3 regions of the Antrihabitans spumae genome follow, and region 1 is predicted to be linked to each of the others. Evidence: predicted binding sites of a transcription regulator. Region 1 holds the regulator's gene; each other region holds the start of a gene.
What was found. The regulator LexA, encoded in region 1, represses DNA repair genes until DNA is damaged. The targets are predictions, from matches to a motif close to CGAACANNTGTTCG.

Region 1 (7,814 bases):
GCGGATGACGTTCACAGCGACGGACCCCTCCGGCAAGGTCGCCGCGAAGAACAAGGACCTCGCCGCGCTGAAGACTGCTCTGGCACCGCAGGTTGCGAAGGCGGTCGCCGCTGCCGCGTCGGGCATCGAACGACCGTCGGCGACGGTGTGGACGTCGGAATCGCTGGGTACGTTGGCTCCGACCGTCACTCGAACCGTCGACGGTCATCAGGTGACCGGCTATCCGGCACTTGTCGCCGAGTCGAACGGAGTCGCGGTCCGTGTGTTGAGCACACCGACCCAGCAACGTGCGGCGATGCGGACCGGGACACGTGAACTTGTCCTGCGAGCAGTACCGACACCGACGAAACAGGTGACGGCGGGGTTGACGCCCACCGAGCGACTTACCCTCAGCCAGAACCCCTACCCGTCGCTCGACGCCTTGCTCGAGGATTGCAGGGCCTGCGCCGCAAACGAACTCATCGACGCCGCAGGTGGTCCGGTTCACACCCCCGCCGAGTTCGACAACCTGGTTGCGCGGGTCCGTCCACAGCTGGGTGGTCGCGTCCGCGAACTGATTCGCGCGGTGCTTCCGGTGCTGGCCCGTGCCCGCGAACTGTCGGCCGCCTTGGACGGACGACGCGGTGAGGTTGCCGACGACGTGACTCAGCAGCGCGACGGACTGGTGTTCGCGGGATTCGTTTCCGAGTTCGGTGGCGAGCGGCTCGCTCACCTGCCGCGCTATCTGCAGGGCGCCATCGTTCGGCTGGAGGCACTTCCCGCGGGAGCGATCCGCGACAGCAACGGGATGGCTGTACTCGACCGCGTGTATGCGAAGTACGACCGACTGCTGGACTCCCTGCCTGAAGAACGTCGCGGCTCAGCGGTTGTCGTCGACATCTCCTGGCTGATCGAGGAGTTGCGGATCAATCTGTTCGCCCAGCGGCTCGGCACACCGTTCCCGATCTCGGAGCAGCGAATAGACAAGGCCATAGCCGCGATTCGGCGCTAGCTAATTGGAGCGAATGTCACATCGGTACCCCTCGGCGGGACGAAGGCCGCATTCGCTCCGCCGATCGTTGGTGTGAGTGTGCAGTTGGCCCCGCTGGACGACGTCAGGGAACCCCTCACGCCGCTGGCCTGCACTATTCGGTCGCCGCACCGAGCCGGTGGGCACGCAACTCTTCGATCTCACGCTCGAAGTCGTCGGCGGAGCTGAATGAGCGATACACCGATGCGAACCGCAGGTAGGCGACCTCGTCGAGGTCTCGCAGGGGTCCGAGGATGGCCAAGCCGACCTGATGGCTGGGGATTTCGGCGGATCCGGACGCGCGGACGGTGTCTTCGACCTGTTGCGCGAGCAGGTTCAGCGAATCGTTGTCGACATCGCGGCCCTGGCAGGCGCGGCGAACGCCCCGCATAAGCTTCTCGCGGCTGAACGGTTCGGTGACACCACTTCGTTTCACGACGGCAAGGACCGCCGTCTCGACGGTTGTGAATCGACGACCGCAGTTGGGGCATGATCGCCGTCGGCGAATCGCGCTCCCCTCTTCTGCCTCGCGGGAGTCGACCACGCGAGAGTCCGGGTGTCGACAGAATGGGCAGTGCATGTCGAATCCTTTTTCGATGCCGACAAGCTCGCACAACTCGATCGCGCTCTGCGACGAACCGATCAGGCCGGATTCGTGCGTGCAATATGCGATCTCGATGCGACCACTCGGCGTGGTGTGACCAACAGACTCCGAGGATACCCGCCGCCCACTCGGCCGGGACATATCGCCCACCACCAGCGGTGACAGCTCGGCTCGCAGTTGCGCCAAGGATTCGAACATGGTCGGTGCTAGGGCGCTACGGGTGCGATCAAAGCCTGACCGGGCGCAACGCCTGCCGACTTCATGTCGTTGAGCCGCAGAATCTGCTCGACGACTTCGGCGACCGGTGCATCGGGTGAGACGCGAGCCGCTACGTCGGACAGGGTCTCGCCCGACTGGACGTGCACGACGGCGGTAGTGCTCGGAACACTCTCGAGACCACCCGTCCTCAGGTTCCACAGACCGAGCAGCCCGACCACCGCGATGGCGGTCAGCAACATCGTGGCTATAACCGTGCCGAACCCGTATTCCTCGCTTCGAACATCCTCGTCGTCGAGGCGCGGTAGCACCCGCAGGCCGACGGAACCGTAATCGAACGAGCCGTTGGCGGGGCCGCGACTGTCGCTCGTCGCCAGCGCGCGCCGACGCGTCCGCACCGGGCGTAGGCCCTCGTCGGCACGCGCAGTGCCGACAGCGGTGTCCGAGCCGACGCCGGCGATGCCACCGAAATGCGCGTCGAGTCCCGCGTATTCGTTCATTGTGATGCTCATCGGATCCTCCGTCTGCGTCGCCAGCGGCATGTGCGCTGGTGTCGTTGGTGGTGCTTTGCTTGTCCTGGGTTGCCGTGCCGTACTGCCGACGTTCGATCACGCGTTCGATGAACGTCTGTTCGAATTTTCTACCATGCCCCACCGACAAAGTCTCTAGTTTTCGCGACACGTGTCGAACAGGTGTTTGAAACGCAACGTAGATGCGGCTACATTCAGGTTCGAACAGAAGCAGTTCCGAACGCACCGAAGACCGCACAGCAACATTGCGCCGGACCCGTTTCCCGCAACACCCCAACCTGAGCAATCCAGAGAAGGACGGTCACGATGAAAGACGGTCGGCAATGAAGGACGACGGCAGCCAAGAAGGCGCGGCGACTCCAGACATCGCCGCCGGACTCACCGATCGGCAGCGCAAGGTCCTCGAGGTCATCCGCGCCTCGGTGACCGAGCGGGGCTATCCGCCGAGCATCCGTGAGATCGGCGACGCCGTCGGCCTCACCTCGACGTCGTCGGTCGCGCATCAGCTACGCACGCTCGAACGCAAAGGCTTCTTGCGGCGCGATCCCAACAGGCCACGCGCGGTCGACGTGCGCGGCCTCGACGAGGCGATGAGCGATGCTGGCGAGCCGATGCTGGACGACGCAGCGGAGCAGCTGAATCTGCCGACCCCGACCTTCGTTCCCGTGTTGGGACGGATCGCCGCGGGTGGCCCGATCCTCGCCGAGCAGGCGGTCGAAGACATCTTCCCGCTGCCACGCGAACTGGTCGGCGAAGGATCGCTGTTCCTGCTGAAGGTGGTCGGCGAGTCCATGATCGACGCAGCGATCTGCGACGGCGACTGGGTAGTCGTGCGGCAGCAGAACGTGGCGGACAACGGCGATATCGTCGCCGCGATGATCGACGGCGAAGCGACGGTCAAGACGTTCAAGCGGACCGGCAAGGAAGTGTGGCTGCTCCCCCACAATCCGCTGTTCGAACCGATCCCCGGAAACAACGCCGCTGTGCTCGGCAAGGTCGTCACGGTCATCCGAAAGATCTGACAGCGTACACAGATTCGGGTCGGTGGGCCCGCAAGCGAGTGCCACAAAGAGATCCCACACCGACCCGAATCGGTACGCCGTCGGTCAGCCGACGTTCAGGCTGCGCCCGATGATCTCCTTCATGATCTCGGTCGTTCCGCCGTAGATCGTCTGAACACGAGCGTCCAAGTACGCCTTGGCAATCGGATACTCGCGCATGTAGCCGTAGCCGCCGTGTAGTTGCACGCAGCGGTCGATCACATCGATCTGCGCCTCGGTGCTTCGCATCTTCGCCATCGCGGCCTCGGCGACGGTGAGCTTGTCCTCGTTGAGCAGTTCGATGCATTTGTCGACGAACACACGAACGAAGGCTGTCTCGGTCGCGAGTTGGGCCAATTCGAACCGAGTGTTCTGGAACGAGCCGATGGGCTTGCCGAAGGCCTTGCGATCTCGGCAGTACTGCAGGGTCATCTCGAGCGCACCCTCCATTGCGCCCGCAGCCATCACCGCGATCGACAACCGCTCCTGCGGCAGGTTCTGCATCAGGTGGACGAACCCCATCCCCTCCTGGCCGAGCAGATTCGCGCCGGGGACACGGACGTTGTCGAAGTTCAGTTCGGCGGTGTCCTGGGCGGGCAAGCCGATCTTGTCGAGGTGTCTGCCTCGCTCGAAGCCCTCCATGCCACGTTCGACGACCAGCAGGCTGAAGCCTTTCGAGCCCGCGTCGGGATCGGTCCGGGCGACGACGATGATCAGGTCGGAGTTGATGCCGTTGGTGATGAAGGTCTTCGCGCCGTTGAGGATCCAGTCGTCGCCGTCGCGGACAGCGCGGGTCTTGATGCCCTGCAGGTCGCTGCCGGTGCCGGGTTCGGTCATCGCGATCGCGCCGATCAACTCACCTGAGGCGTAGGCGGGGTACCAGCGCTGCTTCTGCTCGTCGGTGGCGAGGTCGAGGAAATACGGCGCGACGACGTCGTTGTGCAGCGAGAACCCGAGGCCGGTGAACCCTCGACGGTGATTCTCTTCGGCGACAATCGTGTTGTAGCGGAAGTCTTTTACGCCACCGCCACCGAACTCTTCGGGAAAAGCGGTACCGAGGAAGCCCTGCTTGCCCGCTTCGAGCCAGACGTCGCGATCGACGATGTGCTGTTCTTCCCACCTGGCGTGATTCGGGGCAACTCGCTGTTCCAAAAACTTCACGTACGACTCGCGGAACATGATGTGTTCCGGCTCGAACAGGGTGCGTTCCACCTGTGGCTCCTCGGTACTCGGCAATAGTTGAAGCGTCCTATTGACCGTACGCCAGCAAGGTGTGCGCTGGACTACCCCGACTTCCCACCGTTGACCTGCGCCAGCCGTCGGAGCACCGGATACCCGATCAAGATGCCGATCGATCCCCACGCGATTCCGCCGAGCTCCGCACTGCCCACCTTCACCGTGAGATCACCGATCCCTGCCACCAACGCGGCCGCGACGACGGTGAGGTTGACCGGATCGGTGAAGTCGACCCTGTTTTCGAACCAGATCCGGACACCGAGCAGACCGATGAGCCCGTAGAGCACCAGCGTGGCACCACCGATCACACCGTCAGGAATGGTGAAGACCAACGCGCCGAACTTCGGTGAGAACGACAGCACGATGGCGGTGGCCGCCGCTACCCAGTAGGCCGCGGTCGAATAGACCCGCGTCGCCGCCATGACGCCGATGTTCTCGGCATACGTCGTCGTGCCGGACCCACCCCCCGCGCCTGCAAGCGTGGTTGCCAGACCGTCCGCGATCAGGGCGTTGCCCGCGACGTCGTCGAGCGACCGACCCGTCATGGCTGCAACAGCTTTGACGTGCCCGACGTTTTCTGCGACGAGGACGACGACCACCGGCAATGCCAACACGATGACCGACAGATCGAAACTCGGTCCGCGGAACTCGGGCAACCCGATCCAGTCCGCTGCGCGCAGCGCGTCGACCCTGGTTTCGGCGAGCGCGCCGGTAACTGCCGCGAAAACCCAGCCGATGACGACGCCGACCAGAATTCCCAAGCGCCCCAACAACCCTGGCCCGAGCACGGTCACGAGGAGGATTGCCACGAGGGTTACCGCAGCGACGAGTGGCTGCATTTCGAACGACGCGGTCGCGGCAGGTGCGAGATTCAGCCCGATCAACGCGACGATCGCACCTGTGACGACGGGCGGCATCACGGCATCGAGCAGTCGAGCGCCCACGACGCGCACCACGACGCCGACTGCCATCAGCACCACACCGACGGCGAGTACGGCACCGAGCTGCGCGGCCGGACCGTCGGACGCCGACGCCGTCAGCGGCGCGATGAACGCGAACGACGAACCGAGATAGCTCGGAATACGACCGCCCGTGATCACAAGGAACAACACGGTGCCGACGCCGGAGAACAGCAGCGTCGTCGTGACAGGGAATCCGGTGATCGTCGGAACCAGCAGCGTCGCACCGAACATCGCGATCACGTGCTGCATCCCGATGCCGACCGTTCGGGGCCAGGTCAACCGCTCGTCGGGTGCGACGACCGCACCCGGCGCAGGAGTCGTGCCGTCGCCGTGCACCGTCCACCGCATCGGTCGAGTCAGTCGGGTCAGAGTCCGGTTGTCAGCCACGAAGCGAATAGTAGGGCCAGCGCGACGATTACGGGCTCCAAGCCAGGCTTCAGCCGAGGATCGCCGTCGCTGCGGCACGCGCTGCCATCGGATCGGCGGTTTCCAGAACAGCAGCTGCCGCGCGTTGGCAATCATCCAAAGTGACCGTGCCGAGCTTCGCGCCGACCGCGCCGACCGCTGCCGCTGCGCACGACAGCGATGTGACACCGAGCCCGACCAGAACGCATGCCAACAGTGGATCTGCGGCCGCTTCACCACATACGCCGACCGGCTTGTTTCGGTCCGCGCCTGCTTTGGCCGTTCGGGCAAGAAGATGCAACACCGCCGGCTGCCAGGGATCGGTGAAGGAGGAGAGCTCGGAGGACATCCGATCCGCCGCCATCGTGTACTGCGCGAGATCGTTGGTGCCGACGGACAGGAAGTCCACGTGCGCCAGAATCTTTTCGGCGAGTAGGGCTGCTGCGGGAACCTCGATCATGACGCCGGGCACGAGCCCACGTTCGCGAACCTTCGCAGCGAACCATTCGGCTTCGGCGGGTGTCGAGATCATCGGCGCCATGACCCAGGGACTTGCACCGGCGGTTGTAGCGGCCGCTGCGATCGCGTCCAACTGTCGATCGAGTATTCCGCTGTCCTGCAGCGCAATACGGACTCCACGGATCCCGAGCGCTGGGTTCGCCTCGTCGGGATGGTTGGCGAATCGCAGCGGCTTGTCCGAGCCCGCGTCCAACGTACGGACGACGACCTTGCTGCTTGGGAACGCTGCGAGTACCTCGCCGTAGATGTCTGCCTGGTCGGCGACCGTCGGCTCGGTGTCGCGATCGAGGAAGCACAGTTCGGTTCGGAACAGGCCGACTCCCTGTGCGGCCGTCGCAGCTGCCGCGCGCGCGCCCAGTCCGTCCTGGACGTTGGCGAGAACGTCGACTCGATGCCCGTCCGCCGTCTGACCCGGGCCCTGCCAGCGCGCAACGGCTGCTGCTTCGACGCGGTGTGCTGCGACGGCTGCCCGTGATGTTTCAGGATCGGGCTCGACGACGACCTCACCCGTCGATCCGTCGAGCAGTACCAACGTTCCGACTGCGATGTCGTCGAGCCCGCCGACTGCGACGACGCACGGAATGCCCAACTGCCGCGCGATGATCGCGGTGTGGCTCGTCTGCCCACCGAGCGAGGTTGCGAGGCCGACGATCAACGCGGGATTGAGTCCGGCGGTGTCGGCGGGTGCAAGGTCGTCGGCCAGCAGCACCGACGGCTCCAGCGGTGTCGGAACACCGGGCTCGGGCGCGCCCTCGAGTTCGGCGAGCACCCGATCGCGGACATCGCGCAGGTCGGTGACTCGTTCGGCCATCAACCCGCCGAGTTTGGTCAGCATCGCCGCGATCTTGTCCGTCGCTGCCGACGCTGCGGCCGTCGCCGGTCGTCCCGACTTGATCAACTTGTCCGCTGCAGATATCCAACCGCGGTCGGTCGCCATTGCCGCGTTTGCGGCAAGTACCTCTGCCGCTGCGCCCGACGACCGGCTTGCCCGATCGCGTAGCCGCTCGGCGACGACCGTGGCGGCAGCGCGGAACTTCTCGCCTTCGGCGGTCCGGTCGGCCGCGTCGATCTCACGATCATCGGCGACGGGTGTCGGTCGAGCGCCCGGCCGAATGACCCGCGCGTATCCGACACCTGGCACGACCGGCGTTCCACGCAGGACTGTGCGTGCGTCCTCTACCCGTACGTCCTGGACCTGACCGTCGTGTACCTGTGCGTGCGACATGTGATCTCCTCCGCGTTTTCAACTCGATGTGACCAAGTTAACTCAGAACCGTTGACAAAGCAACACAA
Region 2 (7,814 bases), on a different contig from region 1:
ACGACACCCGTCGTGGCGCGGTTTGCGGACGGATAGAAGTCCCGACGAGGTGCGGTTCGAAGACTAGCGTGGAGAGGACTGCATCGTTTCTTCACGAGAGGCGCTCGTATGCGTGCTGGAATGCTCAGCCTGTCCCGACTTCGCGAGCGGGTCGCCGCAGGCACCATCGACACGGTGCTGGTCGCGATGACCGACATGCAGGGTCGGCTGCAGGGAAAACGTTGCGCTGCCGAGTTCTTTCTCGACGAAGTGGTCAACAACGCGACGGAGGCGTGCAACTACCTCCTCGCCGTCGACGTGGACATGACGACCGTCGAAGGCTATGCGATGTCGTCGTGGAGCAGCGGTTACGGAGATTTTGTTCTCCGTCCCGACATGGCGACCTTGCGGCTCGTCCCGTGGCTCCCGGGGACCGCGTTGGTGCTATGCGACCTCGAGCGTGTCGAAGGTGGCCCCGTCGCACCGTCACCGCGGCAGATCCTTCGGGCTCAGATGGACCGGCTCGCCGAGCGCGGACTGCGGGCCTACGCCGGGACCGAGTTGGAGTTCATCGTCTTCGAGGACACCTACGAGCAAGGTTTTTCGACGGGATATCGATCGTTGACGCCGTCGAACCAATACAACGTCGACTACTCACTGTTGGGCACCTCGCGCGTCGAGCCGCTGCTCCGCCGAATTCGCAAGGAAATGGCCGGCGCAGGGTTGTACGTGGAATCGGCAAAGGGTGAATGCAATCCGGGTCAGCACGAGATCGCCTTCCGCTACGACGAGGCTCTGACCACCTGTGACAATCACAGCATCTACAAGACGGGTTCGAAGGAGATCGCGGCGCAGGAAGGTAAGAGCCTGACGTTCATGGCGAAATACGATGAACGCGAGGGTAATTCGTGCCATGTCCATATCAGTCTGCGCGGCGAAGACGGTAAGGGTGTGCTCGCGGGCGATCGTCCGAACGGATTCTCCACTCTGATGGAACATTTCGTTGCAGGTCAGCTTGCCTGCCTGCGTGAGTTGACGCTGCTGCTCGCACCGAACATCAACTCCTACAAACGGTTCGCGCCAGGTAGTTTCGCTCCGACAGCGGTTGCGTGGGGCATCGACAACCGGACGTGTGCGGTGCGTGTGGTCGGGCACGGTGAGTCGTTGCGACCGGAGATCCGCGTTCCCGGTGGCGATGTGAATCCGTATCTCGCTGTCGCCGCGTTGATCGCAGCCGGCCTGCACGGTATCGAGCAGGAACTGCCGCTCGAGCCCGCGTTCGAGGGCAACGCCTACGAGTCCGACAAGCCGAGGGTCCCCAACACCCTGCGCGCAGCGAAGGACCTGTTCGCGGAGAGCGCAGTCGCACGGTCTGCATTCGGTGACGAAGTGGTAGACCATTACCTCAATGCCGCGAACGTCGAACTCCTGGCATTCGAGGCAGCAGTGACGGATTGGGAGCGGGTGCGTGGGTTCGAACGTCTCTGATCGTCCCGTAGTCGGCGTGACAACTTACGTCGAAAGTGCACGATATGGTGTGTGGGACAACGCTTGTGCGATCCTGCCCCGGGTGTACTTCGACGCCGTCGACCGAGCGGGCGGCGTCCCTGTTCTCATTCCGCCGATCGGGTCGGGGCAACGCGACATCGTCGGCCGGATCGACGGATTGGTGCTCTCCGGTGGCGCCGACGTGGACCCGAAGCACTATCGGCAAACCCCACACGAACGCACGCGGAACACGAGACCGGAACGCGACGCCTTCGAGTTGGGATTGTTCGCTGCCGCGCAGGAGGTGGGGTTGCCCGTCTTCGCCGTGTGCCGCGGGATGCAACTGGTGAACGTCGCGCTCGGAGGTACCTTGCGCCAACATCTGCCCGACGACCTCGGTTACAACGACCATCTGCCGACGCCGGGGGTGTTCGGCAGTCAGGGCGTTCGCACGGTCGCCGGTAGTCGGGTCAGCGACATCGTCGGCGAGCAAGTGACCGTGCACTGCCATCATCACCAGGCGGTCGACGAACTTGGCCAAGGCGTTACGGCCACAGCGTGGTCGGACAACGGGGTGATCGAGGCGATGGAATTCAGCGGCCCTGCCTATCTTCTTGGAGTGCAATGGCATCCGGAAGAGGACGCGACCGACGACCGGTTGTTCACGGCTCTCGTACAGGAAGCGCGGAAACGGATGGGGGAGAACCGATGACGGCTGTGATCAATCCGGCGACCGAAGAGGTGGTCGCGCAGGTCGCGGCGACCAGTCTGGAAGAGACCGATGCCGCCATCGAACGCGCACACGTCGCGTTGGCGTCGTGGCGAGCCGTCGCACCCGGTGACCGTGCCCGCTTACTCCGTCGGTTCGCGGATGCTGTCGATGCCGATGTGGAAAACCTTGCACAACTGGAGGTCTCGAACTCCGGACACACCATCGGCAACGCCCGCTGGGAAGCGCGCAACGTACGCGACGTGCTGCACTACTACGCCGCAACACCGGAAAGGCTGCTCGGCAAACAGATTCCGGTGCCCGGTGGGGTGAACATGACGTTCAACGAACCGCTCGGCGTCGTCGGCATCATCGTGCCGTGGAACTTTCCGATGCCGATTGCAGGCTGGGGATTCGCGCCTGCTCTTGCCGCAGGCAACACCGTTGTACTCAAGCCTGCCGAGCTGACGCCGCTGACCGCAATCAGGCTGGGGGAGTTGGCAACCGAGGCAGGCATTCCGCCGGGTGTCTTCACGGTGTTGCCGGGTAAGGGTTCGGTTGTAGGACAGCGTTTCGTCACCCATCCGGCAGTTCGCAAGGTTGTGTTCACCGGTTCGACCGAGGTCGGCAAGCAGATCATGGTGGGCTGCGCCGATCAGGTGAAGCGGGTGACGCTCGAACTCGGCGGTAAGAACGCCAACATCGTGTTCGCGGATTCCGATCTGGAGAAGGCGGCAGCGACCGCGCCGTACGGAGTGTTCGACAACGCCGGTCAGGACTGTTGCGCGCGTTCTCGGATACTTGTGCAGCGCAGTGTCTTCGACCGCTTTATGGAACTGCTCGAGCCGGCCGTGGCCGGCGTCGTGGTCGGTGATCCTGCAGCCGAGGCAACCGAAATGGGTCCGTTGATATCGGCCGAGCATCACGGTCGCGTCGCCGGGTATCTCGATGACACGACGAATGTCGCGTTCCGCGGCAGCGCACCGGACGGTCCTGGTTTCTGGTTCCCGCCGACCGTCGTCCTGCCGTCCGGTCCGACGGATCGAATCGTCACCGACGAGGTGTTCGGTCCGGTCGTCACGGTGCTCCCGTTCGACGACGAAGCCGATGCGATCGCGCAGGCGAACGACACCGAATACGGTCTGTCGGGTTCGATCTGGACAAACGATGTCGGCCGTGCGTTGCGGGTGTCGCGGGCAGTCGAAGCAGGCAACCTGTCGGTGAATTCGCATTCGTCCGTGCGATATTGGACACCGTTCGGCGGCTTCAAACAGTCCGGGCTCGGACGTGAACTCGGTCCCGATGCTGCCCTCGCCTTCACCGAAGTAAAAAACGTCTTCATCGCGACCGATTAGGAGAATCATCGTGCAACGCTTGCTGGACCGGGTCGCTGTCGTAACCGGTGGTGGGAGTGGAATCGGCCTCGCGACCGTTCGCAGGTTTGCAGCCGAAGGTGCGAAAGTTGTTGTTGCCGATCTCGATACCGCTACCGGCACTGCCGTTGCCGAGGAGGTCGGGGGCGAGTTCGTCCACGTCGACGTCACCAACGAAGACGCCGTGCGCGCGTTGTTCGACACCACCGCCGAGAAGCTGGGGTCCGTCGACGTTGCATTCAACAATGCGGGAATCTCACCGCCGGACGACGATTCGATTCTCACCACCGGCCTCGATGCCTGGCGCAGGGTGCAGGAGGTGAACCTGACGTCGGTGTACCTGTGCTGCAAGTACGCGATCCCGCACATGCAGCGCCAGGGCAAGGGCTCGATCATCAACACCGCGTCGTTCGTCGCGGTAATGGGTGCGGCGACGTCGCAGATCTCCTACACGGCCTCCAAAGGTGGAGTGCTGGCGATGAGCAGAGAACTGGGCGTGCAGTTCGCGCGCGAGGGGATCCGCGTCAACGCGCTCTGCCCTGGACCGGTGAATACGCCGCTTCTGCAAGAGTTGTTTGCGAAAGACCCCGAACGTGCGGCGCGTCGCCTCGTTCATATCCCAGTCGGACGCTTCGCCGAACCGCAGGAGATCGCCGCCGCGGTCGCCTTCCTCGCCAGCGACGATTCGTCGTTCATCACGGCATCGCAGTTCCTCGTCGATGGCGGTATCTCCGGCGCGTACGTGACACCCCTCTGACCGGTAGGGAGACAACCCACTCGGTGAACGCCGCCGGTCACCAGCGGTAGGTCGATGGCGTTGTCGGCAATCGCTGGCACTGCGACGTCCCCGCGGGGACGTTCTGGTGATCCGGTCTTTCGGTGACCGGGCATCTGGGTCCCGACGAACCTGGTGCTCGAGTCGGCCTGCGGCTGATTGTTGGGGTTGTCCCGTGTCGCCTGGTCGCGCCGCTTCGACGTCCCCGCGGGGACGCGTGGGCTGGGTTTCGACGTCCCCGCGGGGACGTTTCGGCGATAATTTTTCTGTCGGTGGTCCGAGGTAGGTTTGTCGAACATCAGTTCTATCGAAACGGGGAGATTCGATGAACACCACCGCACAATTACCGACAGCGGAACGGCCGATCGAGGAGATCGAAACCGAAATCTGCACCCTCGCCGGGCAGATCGCCGCCGCTACCGCCCGATTCCTGGTCCTGCTGGCCGAATTCGACGCCCGCCGCGGCTGGGCCGGGTGGCAACTGCACTCCGCCGCCCACTGGCTGTCCTGGAAAGCGGGTGTCAGCCTGCGCACCGCTCGCGAGCAGGTCCGGGTCGCGAACGCCGTGACCGTGTTGCCGCGTATCGCGCACGCATTCGCCGAAGGCAGGGTGTCCTACTCCAAAGTCCGTGCCCTCACCCGGGTCGCGACACCGCACACCGAAGAATCGTTGCTGCGCATCGCCTTGCAAGCACCCGCGGCGCATTTGGACCGCCTCGTGCGTGGCCTCGTCCGACAAACCCGCACCCCCGACACCGACACCGACCGTGCTGGTGGGCGTTGGTTCTACGACGACGACGGCTACCTGGTCGTGTCCGCCCGATTCCGTCCCGAGGACGGTGCCCGGTTCCTCGCCGGGCTCACTCGCGCGGAGTACGAACGCACCCGCACCGACGAGAACGGTCCCGATGCCCCTGAACCCGACCGCACCGCACCGGCACCTTCGAATCCTGTTCCCGCGATGGTGGCGATGGCCGAGACCATCTGCGCCGGCGCGGGTTCTCCGGTTGTGTCTCCTGCCGCGGATGTGTTGGTTCATATCGGACCCGACGGGACACCACTCGACACATCGGATGCGCATCTCGACGACGGGCCCGGTCTCGATTCGCAGACTCTGGAGGCGGTGTTGTGTACTGCGTCGGTGCGGCTGATCCGTCACGGGCGTCTCGGGCCGACTATTGCCTGGGATACATCTCAGCGTCGTCCGAGTCGAACCCTGTTGCGGCAGTTGGTGATCCGGGATCGGTGCTGCACGGTGCCGGGCTGCGGCCGCACGAGGTTTCTGCATGCGCATCACGTGGTCTACTTTTCGCGGGGCGGCCCGACCGATCTCGACAATTTGACCCTGCTGTGCGGTGAGCATCACCGGGCGTTGCACGACGGATTGTTCACCATTACTGCCGAGGGCAATCAGAAGTTCACCTTCGCCGACCTCAACGGACGCAGAATCGATTACGCCCCACTGCTGTCGGGTGACGTCGACGATCTCAGCCGCCGTTATCGCCACATCGACCCCGATGCCGTCACTGCCGATTGGTCCGGTGAACCGCTCGATGCCAGTTTCGCCACCGATGTGCTGCTCCGCAACTGGGACCTGGAGAAACGCCGCCGCGACACCGACACTCTGGCAGCGGCCTAGACTTTCCGGCGGGTAGTCCGGCAGCAGACCTCTCCGGACTCGAGTAGATTCACTCGTGCGGTTGCTAGTGCTCGAGTCCTATCGTCGGGGAATGAGGCGCACACGTATCGTTCCCGCGTTACTCATCGGTGCTACCGCCATGGCGCTGACGAGTTGCGGCATCTTCGGCACGGCTGACGACGAGCGGCTCGCGAAAGACATTGCGGAGCAAGAATTTCCCGGTCAACTCGAACTGATCGATGCGCGTAACCTCTGGCCCGCGCAGGGTGGGTCCGAGGTCACGTTCGCAATCGTCGGAGACGCGGACGCGGTGGTGCGTTTACGGATCGACTCGGACAAGGCGGACGGCTCGGGACGATGTGACGGAACATCCTGTGCCGCAGCGCTTACGGAGAAGGTGACGCGGGCTCGGGAACTAGCGTCGGAGACGCGAGCTTTGCTCGACAGCTTCGATGCGTGCGGGCATCCGGTTGTCGGCTTGAACGAGCAGGCAACGATTCCGTGGGTGGCAGGGTCGGTGACCAACGAGAACGTGACGACCGTCTTGGCCGAACTCACCAGTTGTGCCGAGCAATGGCGCGATACAGCTGCCGAACGAGGAATTGTGTTGGCGCCGGACCGGACTCGGCTCGGAGTGAACATCGTCGATCCCGATACTGCCGCCAGGTTGCCCGACGCGGATTCGGATCTGCCGTCGTTGATTCGGCTGAGCTTCGGCGACCGGACCGTGGCATTGACGCGCGACGCGTATCTGAGCGCAAGCGTGCCCGTTGCAGTTGGCGAACCCGTCGCATCGATGCGGATTGTCGTGCCATTCGACCAAGGCCAGGAATACGAAAGCCGGGTCATTCCCAACGTCGAGAAATGGTTGAACGCAAACAACCTCGATCTGGGTATCTCTCAGGCCGGCATGCTGGGTGTAACTGCGTTGGAGCCAGGGACTGTCGACCGCATTAACGGATACGTAGTCGTGTGCGACCCACCGCCGCAGGGCAAGCAATGCATCGGAGACCACGCAGTCGGCGTGGTGACCGACCTCGACGGCAATCCGACGGGTGAGTTCACCTTGTACCGGGACCTACGTGACGGAACCGGTGTGTTGCGGTTGCCGACGCCTTGAGGACGGGTCGCGGAATTGCTGCGCGAGCGCGAGGGCCACAGCAACCAACGTCATCGGGACGGCCACGAGGAGAAGGCTGCCCCACCAGCCTGACCAGTTCGCTAGTGCCACAACAGCCAAACAGAGGATTGCGGCGACCGCCGTCCAGGAAATCCATCGTCGCATCCACGTCGCAGCAAATAGTGCCGGTGCGCCGAGGAGGGCTCCGAAGCCGAGAAGTGGCCACACGCCGAACACGTAGACGACGGAGGACTCACAGTTCGCGTCATCGGGCGCACGATCGAGACGAAACTCCCCGATCTTGGAACACTCCAAAGACACAGTCGATACCGGTTCCCAAGCGGCAAACGTCATAGAGGCGACGGCGATGACGAACAACACCGACCACCCTGCTCGCAATACCGTCACCTGCCCAGGCTACTGGGCTACCCCGGCAACCGAATTCGACGAGAACGACGTCCACAAACTGAACCGAGGAGATGTTCGTCATGACTAGATATGCCGATGTCGTCGATACCGACGAATGCTTCTACCTCTCCGACGACGCACTCGATGATCAAACGGACACGCTCACCTACTCGGAAGGGAAGTATCTCGATCCCGGCGAGGGGATCCTGCGAATCACAACGCAGATCACCTTCGGACTCGTTCGAATCGAGGTCGAGACCTTCGATGACGCACTGCCGCCTGAAAGTACCGAGCAGTGGGACGGCGTCGAAGAAGCTTATTAC
Region 3 (7,814 bases), on a different contig from region 1:
CCGGCCACCGCGACGAGCAAAGCACCGACGGAACTAACGCATTTGCGGTGAATCACGTGCACTCTTCTCTCGATCGCAGCTTGCGGGGCGTATCGGCGACGGGACGTCACGCTAACATCGGGCCGCAACGACCTGGCGGTACTCGTCTTGTCGCCGAACACATCCGAGACACGTCACAGCACCGAAACAGTGTCGTACGGCAGAAAGCGCGCGCTGCCGGTAGCGTGGATAGACCGGGACTGGGAGGAGTCGACACTATGAGCCCCACAGATAGTTCGGATTCGGCGGCGTGGCGAGAACTGGAAGCCCTGCGTGCCGAAGCTGCTGGACTCCGCCGCCAGCTTGCCGAGTCGCCGGAACGGTCACGTGAACTCGAAAGTCGAGTCGACTCGCTGACCATTCGGAACGGGAAGCTGATGGACACGCTGAAGGAAGCGCGTCAGCAACTCATCGCGCTGCGCGAGGAGGTCGATCGACTCGGGCAGCCGCCGAGTGGTTACGGCACCCTGCTCGGCGTGCACGACGACGAGACTGTCGACGTGTTCACCTCGGGTCGCAAGATGCGCCTGACCTGCTCGCCGAACATTGCCACAGACACGCTCCAGCTCGGCCAGACCGTGCGTCTGAACGAAGCGCTGACAGTGGTCGAGGCGGGTTTGTTCGAGCGCGTCGGTGAAATCTGCACGCTTCGCGAGATTCTCGACAACGGCACCCGAGCGCTTGTGGTCGGCCATGCCGACGAAGAGCGCGTCGTCTGGTTGGCCGAGCCGCTTGCTCATGTCGCCGAGATCGACGACGTCGACGACCCCGACCGGCCGATCCGCAAGCTCCGCCCAGGCGACTCGCTGCTGGTCGACACGAAGGCCGGCTACGCGTTCGAGCGCGTTCCGAAGGCTGAGGTCGAAGACCTCGTGCTCGAAGAGGTGCCGGACGTCGACTACAGCGACATCGGTGGTCTCGGCAGGCAGATCGAGCAGATTCGCGACGCGGTCGAGCTGCCCTTCCTGCACAAGGAACTGTTCCGTGAGTACTCGCTGCGGCCACCGAAGGGTGTGCTGCTCTACGGTCCTCCCGGCTGCGGTAAAACGCTGATCGCCAAGGCGGTCGCCAACTCGCTGGCAAAGAAGATCGCCGAATCGCGCGGCGAGGATGCCAAGGAAGCCAAGTCGTTCTTCCTCAACATCAAGGGCCCCGAACTGCTCAACAAGTTCGTCGGCGAAACCGAGCGCCACATCAGGATCATCTTCCAGCGGGCACGCGAGAAGGCGTCCGAGGGCACTCCGGTGATCGTCTTCTTCGACGAGATGGACTCGATCTTCCGGACCCGTGGTTCGGGTGTCTCCTCGGACGTGGAGACGACCGTCGTGCCGCAGCTGCTCAGTGAGATCGACGGCGTCGAGGGTCTGGAGAACGTCATCGTCATCGGCGCCTCCAATCGCGAGGACATGATCGACCCCGCGATTCTGCGGCCCGGACGTCTCGATGTGAAGATCAAGATCGAGCGGCCGGACGCGGAATCTGCACAGGACATCTTCTCGAAGTACCTGACCGAGAGTTTGCCGGTGCACGCAGACGACCTCGCCGAATTCGGTGGCGATCGCTCGGCTTGCATTCGGGCGATGATCGAGAAGGTCGTCGAGCGGATGTACGCCGAAAGCGAAGACAACCGTTTCCTCGAAGTCACCTACGCCAACGGTGACAAGGAGGTCTTGTACTTCAAGGACTTCAACTCCGGCGCGATGATCCAGAACATCGTCGACCGGTCGAAGAAGTACGCGATCAAGGCAGTCCTCGAGACGGCGTCACCCGGTCTGCGGATCCAGCATCTCTTCGACTCGATCGTCGATGAGTTCTCCGAGAACGAGGACTTGCCGAACACAACCAACCCGGACGACTGGGCTCGTATCTCCGGCAAGAAGGGCGAGCGGATCGTCTACATCCGCACGCTCGTCACCGGCAAGAATGCGAGTGCAAGTCGGGCTATCGACACCGAGTCCAACACGGGGCAATACCTGTAGGGTCGCCTCGTGCAGGTACAACTCCGCCACAACCCATCATCGACGGTCGCCCGGTGCTTTCTTGCACCGGGCGAACCCGTTCGTGTCGAGAGCGGCGCAATGGTCGCCCACTCTGCAGGCATTCGTCTCGAAGCAAAAGCCGAAGGTGGTCTGGTAGCCGGTCTCAAACGCAAAGTGCTTGCGGGAGAGTCGTTCTACATCAACACCTACACCGCGCCGGACAACGGCGGTTGGGTCGACGTCGCTTCCGTGCTGCCAGGCGACGCCTTCGCGCTGCCGGTTACCGCTGACCGGCCCTACTTCATCAACCGCGGCGGCTGGCTGGCCAGCTCGCATGGTGTGCAGATCGAAAGCAAGTGGGGTGGCATGGCCAACCTCTTCGGTGGTGAAGGTGGTTTCGGCCTGCGCGCACACGGCCAGGGTGACGTGGTTCTCGGAGTCTTCGGCGCGATCGACGTGTTCGATCTCGCCGCAGGGGATGCGGTCACGATCGACACCGGACATGTTGTCGCATACGACCTGTCGATGTCGTTCTCGATGCGCAGGGCAGTGCAGGGTCGTTCGATTCAGTCGATGAAATCCGGCGAAGGTTTCGTGTTCGACTTCGTTGGTCCCGGTCGAGTCCTGCTGCAGACGCGCAATCCTGGCGCCTTCGCAGGCTGGGTCGCGGGCTTCGCCCCGGGCGGATAGGAGTTCGCCAGCCTTCTAGGCGCCGCCTTGTCGGGCGGTAGTCAGGTGGGTGAGTTCGCACCGCCATCGACCGTCTCGACGAACGAAGACATCCGAGGTCCACTCGTCGTTCTCGAACCGCTGGCCCTGGTAGTAGCCGGTGTTGATCACTCGCGCGACGACGACTGCGACGTCGCCGAACTCGCGAACGGAAACCACCTCGCTGCTCATGGTGTCGTGTGAGACAGTTCCGTTCGCGACCGACTCCAGAAACTGGCGACCCGGCACAAGTCCGTCCTGCGAGACGAACGACCAATCGGCAGTGGCGAATTCAGCGATTCGCTCGGCATCGTTGGCGACGAGTGCGGCATCCCAGTCCTCGAGGAGCTTCAGTAACTCTGAGTGATCGGCGGCCGTCTGCTGTGTCATGCCTCCCAGTTTCCTCTTTGCCGGTGCGGGACCGCTTGGACGAATGGGAGGTCAGACAAATGGCAGTTCAACCGCCGAGATTGGCGAAATCGAGCGATCGCCAGGTACGGACGTGCAATCGCAGCAACGTGTCGTCCTCGGCGGTTTCCGCATATTGGGCTGCACCGTCCGTGCCGAGATAGCGCGCCGCGATGTCGGTGACCACCCCGGCCGGTAGTGGCTCGATGCTCACCGACCCCTCGACGGTCACGTACGCGGGTGGGTTCTCCTCCCGCTGCACACAAAGGCTCGCCTCGGGCGAATCGCGCAGTAGTGCAACCTTCTTGGTACGCGCTGCCGTCGCGATCTCGACGACGCCGTCGTCGTAGCGGTACCAGACCGGCGTGGTCAACGGTGCTTCGCCGGCACGCCCAACGGCCAAAACTCCGATGTGGACACCGGCAAGGAACTCTTCGCGGTCATGTGAACTCATCGACAATGTGCTCATGAATCCAAGCTAGCGGTGCGGTCCGACAGGTTTCGGCGTTTGCTAGGCGGCACCCTTCGTGCTGCCGGTCACCCCGACCGGCCCCACTTGTTCGACATTGTCGGACCTGGGTCGAGACGTCCCCGCGGGGACGTCGGGCGGTCCGTTGTGGTTGGTGGCTCGGTATGCGGGTATCGATGACCTTGGTGCTGGGAGTCGGCCTGCGGCTGCTCGTTGGGGTTGTCCTGTGTCGCCTGGTCGCGCCTCTTCGACGTCCCCGCGGGGACGTTTCGATGATCAGTTTCTGTCGGTGCCCCGAGGTAGGTTTGTCGAACATCAGTTCTATCGAAACGGAGAGATTCGATGAACACCACCGCACAACTACCGACAGCGGAACGGCCGATCGAGGAGATCGAAACCGAAATCTGCACCCTCGCCGGGCAAATCGCCGCCGCCACCGCCCGATTCCTGACCCTGCTCGCCGAATTCGACGCCCGCCGCGGCTGGGCCGGCTGGCAACTGCATTCCGCTGCCCACTGGCTGTCCTGGAAAGCGGGTGTCAGCCTGCACACCGCTCGTGAACAGGTCCGGGTCGCGAACGCCGTGACCGTGCTTCCGCGTATCGCGCACGCATTCGCCGAAGGCCGAGTGTCCTACTCCAAAGTCCGCGCCCTCACCCGCGTCGCCACACCGCACACCGAAGAATCGTTGCTGCGCATCGCCTTGCAAGCACCGGCGGCACACCTGGACCGGCTCGTCCGTGGCCTCGTCCGACAAACCCGTAAGGCCGACAACAGCAACACCGACACCGACAGTGCCGGTGGGCGTTGGTTCTACGACGACGACGGCTCCCTGGTCGTGTCCGCCCGATTCCGTCCCGAGGACGGTGCCCGATTCATCGCTGCCCTGACCCGTGCGGAGTACGAACGCACCCGCACCGACGACGATGGACCTGATACCCCTGAACCCGACCGCACTGCACCCGCACCCTCGAATCCTGTTCCCGCGATGGTGGCGATGGCCGAGACCATCTGCGCCGGCACTACCGCTTCTCCGGTTGTGTCTCCTGCTGCGGATGTGTTGGTTCATATCGGCCCCGACGGGTCACCACTCGACGCATCGCATGCGCATCTCGACGACGGTCCCGGTCTCGATTCGCAGACTCTGGAGGCGGTGTTGTGTACTGCGTCGGTGCGGCTGATCCGTCACGGCCGTCTCGGGCCGACCATCGCCTGGGACACATCCCAACGTCGGCCGAGTCGAACCCTGCTGCGGCAGTTGGTGATCCGGGATCGGTGCTGCACGGTGCCGGGCTGCGGCCGCACTAGGTTCCTGCATGCGCACCACGTTGTCTACTATTCGCGGGGCGGTCCGACCGATCTCGACAACTTGACCCTGTTGTGCGGTGAACACCATCGCGCGTTGCACGACGGGTTGTTCACCATTACCGCCGAGGGTGGTCAGAGGTTCACGTTCCGCCATCCTGATGGGCGCGGAATCGACTACGCCCCACTGCTGTCGGGTGACGTCGACGACCTCAGCCGCCGTTATCGCCACATCGACCCCGACGCTGTCACTGCCGATTGGTCCGGTGAACCGCTCGATGCCAGCTTCGCCACCGATGTCCTGCTCCGTAACTGGGACCTGGAGAAACGGCGACGCAACACCGACCTCGCGACGGCGGCCTAGTCCCGCCGGAAGGCCGGCCCCGCCGGAAGGCTAGCCCCGCACCGTGACGGTCGGGCAGTCGTCGCCCTTACTGCGGGCCACATCGGCTGCGGCGCTTGCCAACCCTTGCGAAAGCAGACGATTCGCTTCCGCTGCGATCTCGATACAGGCTGGATTGTCGTTGGCCGATACGAAGCGATAGCGAAGTGCGTCTGGGCCGAGCGGTCGGTCCGGACCTTTGGCAGGGCCGTTCGGGCCCTGCGGGGATTGCTGGATGCCGACGCTCGGTGCCGCAGCAGCACTCGCGATCGGGACGAGTGCCGGGGCAACTGCGATCGCAAACCCCAAAAATATTGCCGCTGAAGCGGTCCTGCGGGCCATGTGTGACTCCGAATCGCTGAGTGGGACAACCGTGCTGGTCCCGTCCAGCGTGGCCGCAGCGACACTCGAACAATAGGCACCCTACGGTGCCGGTTTGCTACCCGGATGCTCGTCGTCGGCCGATCCGGCAAGTACTTCCGCGGCCCATGCCTCGTGCTCGCGCTCAGCCCACCAACGTGGCACCCAGCCGGTTCGCATCCCGCGCATGGCCGTGGTGTCGTTGAACGCGTAGAAGAGGTGGCCGACGACAAGCAGTCCGAACGCCAGCGCGAACCAGTCGTGCACAAACGTCGCACCGGTACGCCAGACCAACCGGGTCCAGTCGGGGAAGTACATGACGATGCCGGTGCCGAACAGCACGAGGATCGAGCCTGCGCTCAGTGCCGCATTGACCTTCTGCCCGGCGTTGAACTTGCCGACCCCGATCGCGTTCACCCGCCGAGTCTTCGACCGCAACCATTGCCAGTCTGCACGGGTGAACCGGTTGAGGCGGCTGAGGTCCGTCCGGTATGCGACGGACGCGAGTCCGGCGAGCAATGGGACCGGAAGCGCGAAACCGCAATAGACGTGCACGATTTCGACGATGTGACGGTTGCCGACGAGGACCGCAAGAGAACCGTTGTAGAGAATCGCAGCAGTCACGATGCAGACCGCGACGAGTACGCCCGTTGTCGCGTGGACCCAGCGTTCGGCCCGGCTGAACCGCTGGACCTCGACCATCGCGCCGTCCGCCTCGCTGTCGGTGAGATCAGGTCGGGTCATCGTCGCGTCCGTTCGATTCGCCGACCCACGCGTCGATCCAGTACCCACGTTCTTCCCAGTAGCCGGGCACCACTTCGCTGGTCAGTTCGATACCGTCGAGCCATTTCAGGCTCTTGTAGCCGTACATCGGCGCGACGTAGAGCCGAACCGGACCGCCGTGATCATGGGTGACGGGTCCGTCGATCATTTCGAGTGCGACGAGGACATCGTCGCGGCGGGCTTGTTCGAGGGTGAGGCTCTCGGTGTAGGTCCCGTCGAACGAGGTGAATCGAACCGCGGTTGCGGTGGTCCGCGGAGCGACTGCGTCGAGGATGTCGGCGAGTCGTACACCGCTCCAACGCACCTCGGGAACCCGCCAGCCGGTAACGCACTGAAAATCGCGCACCAGAGTGGTCTGCGGCATCGATCGCAGATCGTCGAGGGTGAAGCTACGAGGTTTGTCGACAAGCCCGGTCAAGGTGAGTTGGTAGTTGCTCGCGTCGCGTCGGGGCGCTCCGCGGGTGACCGAATAGAACCTGAACGTGTTTCCGACCGGGATCAAACCGACCAGTCCGGTCGGATCGTGATTGCCGAGCGGGCCGAGCACACGGGCGAGTCCGTTCTGAATCTCGTTGCCGCCGAGCACGCCGGCAACCCCGGCGGCCAGCAGACCGAGAACGACTCGACGCCCGACCGGCGAACCGCGGTCGGTCTGCGCGGGCGTCGCGGTGTCGGACTTCGCGGCTCCGGACTGCGCCGCTCCGAACTTCATGACACCACTGTCCACGCGTTCGCGCGCTACGCCAAGGAACGCAACATCCCAGGTACCAGCAGTCGGGTGTCGGGTACGAACGGCCACGCCGGGTCGGCGAGGTGCTCGCGTAGCTCGGCGTCGGTCCACCACCAGCCATCGACGATCTCGCTCGCTTGATGTTGGAACGGTCCGTCACTGACAATCTCGAACGCAAACATGTGGCAGCGCATCGGTTTACCCTGCCAGGTGCCGTCCCACGACAGATCTGTGAGCGGTCGAAGTGACGTCGTGACGATCCCGAGTTCCTCTTCGAGTTCGCGGATCGCAGCAGTTTCGATGGTTTCGCCGGGGTCGACGACGCCGCCGGCGAGGCAGTCGTGCATCCCTGGGAAAATCGACTTGGTGTCCGTCCGGCGGTGCACATAGATCCGCTCACCATCGCAGGACCGAACAAGCACCCCCGAGGTCGCGTGCCAGAGCCCGTCGGCGTAGACGACCGATCTCGGTGCCTCTCCGATCACGTTGCGTTCGCTGTCGTACACGGCGACTACTTCGTCCGCAGGTTTCGACGTCATGGTTGCCATCGTCGCACCGTTCGCTGCAGTCTTCGAAACGATTCTCAGGTAGCTCGCATGCCACAGCCACTCCACCGGTCCTTTGTCGTAGCGCATGAGCCAGACGTGCGCGA

Region 2: the regulator LexA is predicted to act here: its motif matches at 4,617-4,630, upstream of ACHIRB_RS25160 (HNH endonuclease signature motif containing protein).
Region 3: the regulator LexA is predicted to act here: its motif matches at 3,913-3,926, upstream of ACHIRB_RS03560 (HNH endonuclease signature motif containing protein).

What each region holds. Positions count from the first base shown of each region.
Region 1 covers NZ_JBIMSN010000060.1:79,084-86,897, reverse strand. Annotated here, with positions in the region: gene hrpA (ATP-dependent RNA helicase HrpA) at 1-991, shown strand, start outside; gene nrdR (transcriptional regulator NrdR) at 1,125-1,589, opposite strand; gene ACHIRB_RS14665 (LysM peptidoglycan-binding domain-containing protein) at 1,820-2,341, opposite strand; gene lexA (transcriptional repressor LexA) at 2,683-3,381, shown strand; gene ACHIRB_RS14655 (acyl-CoA dehydrogenase family protein) at 3,466-4,611, opposite strand; gene ACHIRB_RS14650 (uracil-xanthine permease family protein) at 4,683-5,945, opposite strand; gene ptsP (phosphoenolpyruvate--protein phosphotransferase) at 6,034-7,746, opposite strand.
Region 2 covers NZ_JBIMSN010000123.1:6,566-14,379, reverse strand. Annotated here, with positions in the region: gene ACHIRB_RS25185 (ATP-dependent DNA ligase) at 1-67, shown strand, start outside; gene ACHIRB_RS25180 (glutamine synthetase family protein) at 109-1,467, shown strand; gene ACHIRB_RS25175 (gamma-glutamyl-gamma-aminobutyrate hydrolase family protein) at 1,484-2,179, shown strand; gene ACHIRB_RS25170 (aldehyde dehydrogenase family protein) at 2,176-3,531, shown strand; gene ACHIRB_RS25165 (3-oxoacyl-ACP reductase) at 3,536-4,306, shown strand; gene ACHIRB_RS25160 (HNH endonuclease signature motif containing protein) at 4,650-5,963, shown strand; gene ACHIRB_RS25155 (SCO7460 family lipoprotein) at 6,055-7,083, shown strand; gene ACHIRB_RS25150 (ABC transporter permease) at 7,042-7,491, opposite strand; gene ACHIRB_RS25145 (hypothetical protein) at 7,572-7,814, shown strand, end outside.
Region 3 covers NZ_JBIMSN010000016.1:35,531-43,344, reverse strand. Annotated here, with positions in the region: gene ACHIRB_RS03585 (MTB12 C-terminal domain-containing protein) at 1-56, opposite strand, end outside; gene arc (proteasome ATPase) at 258-2,018, shown strand; gene ACHIRB_RS03575 (TIGR00266 family protein) at 2,028-2,708, shown strand; gene ACHIRB_RS03570 (nuclear transport factor 2 family protein) at 2,724-3,116, opposite strand; gene ACHIRB_RS03565 (pyridoxamine 5'-phosphate oxidase family protein) at 3,184-3,603, opposite strand; gene ACHIRB_RS03560 (HNH endonuclease signature motif containing protein) at 3,946-5,271, shown strand; gene ACHIRB_RS03555 (hypothetical protein) at 5,302-5,631, opposite strand; gene ACHIRB_RS03550 (cytochrome b/b6 domain-containing protein) at 5,713-6,393, opposite strand; gene ACHIRB_RS03545 (molybdopterin-dependent oxidoreductase) at 6,380-7,144, opposite strand; gene ACHIRB_RS03540 (NUDIX hydrolase) at 7,171-7,710, opposite strand; partial or broken gene ACHIRB_RS03535 (DUF418 domain-containing protein) at 7,732-7,814, opposite strand, start outside.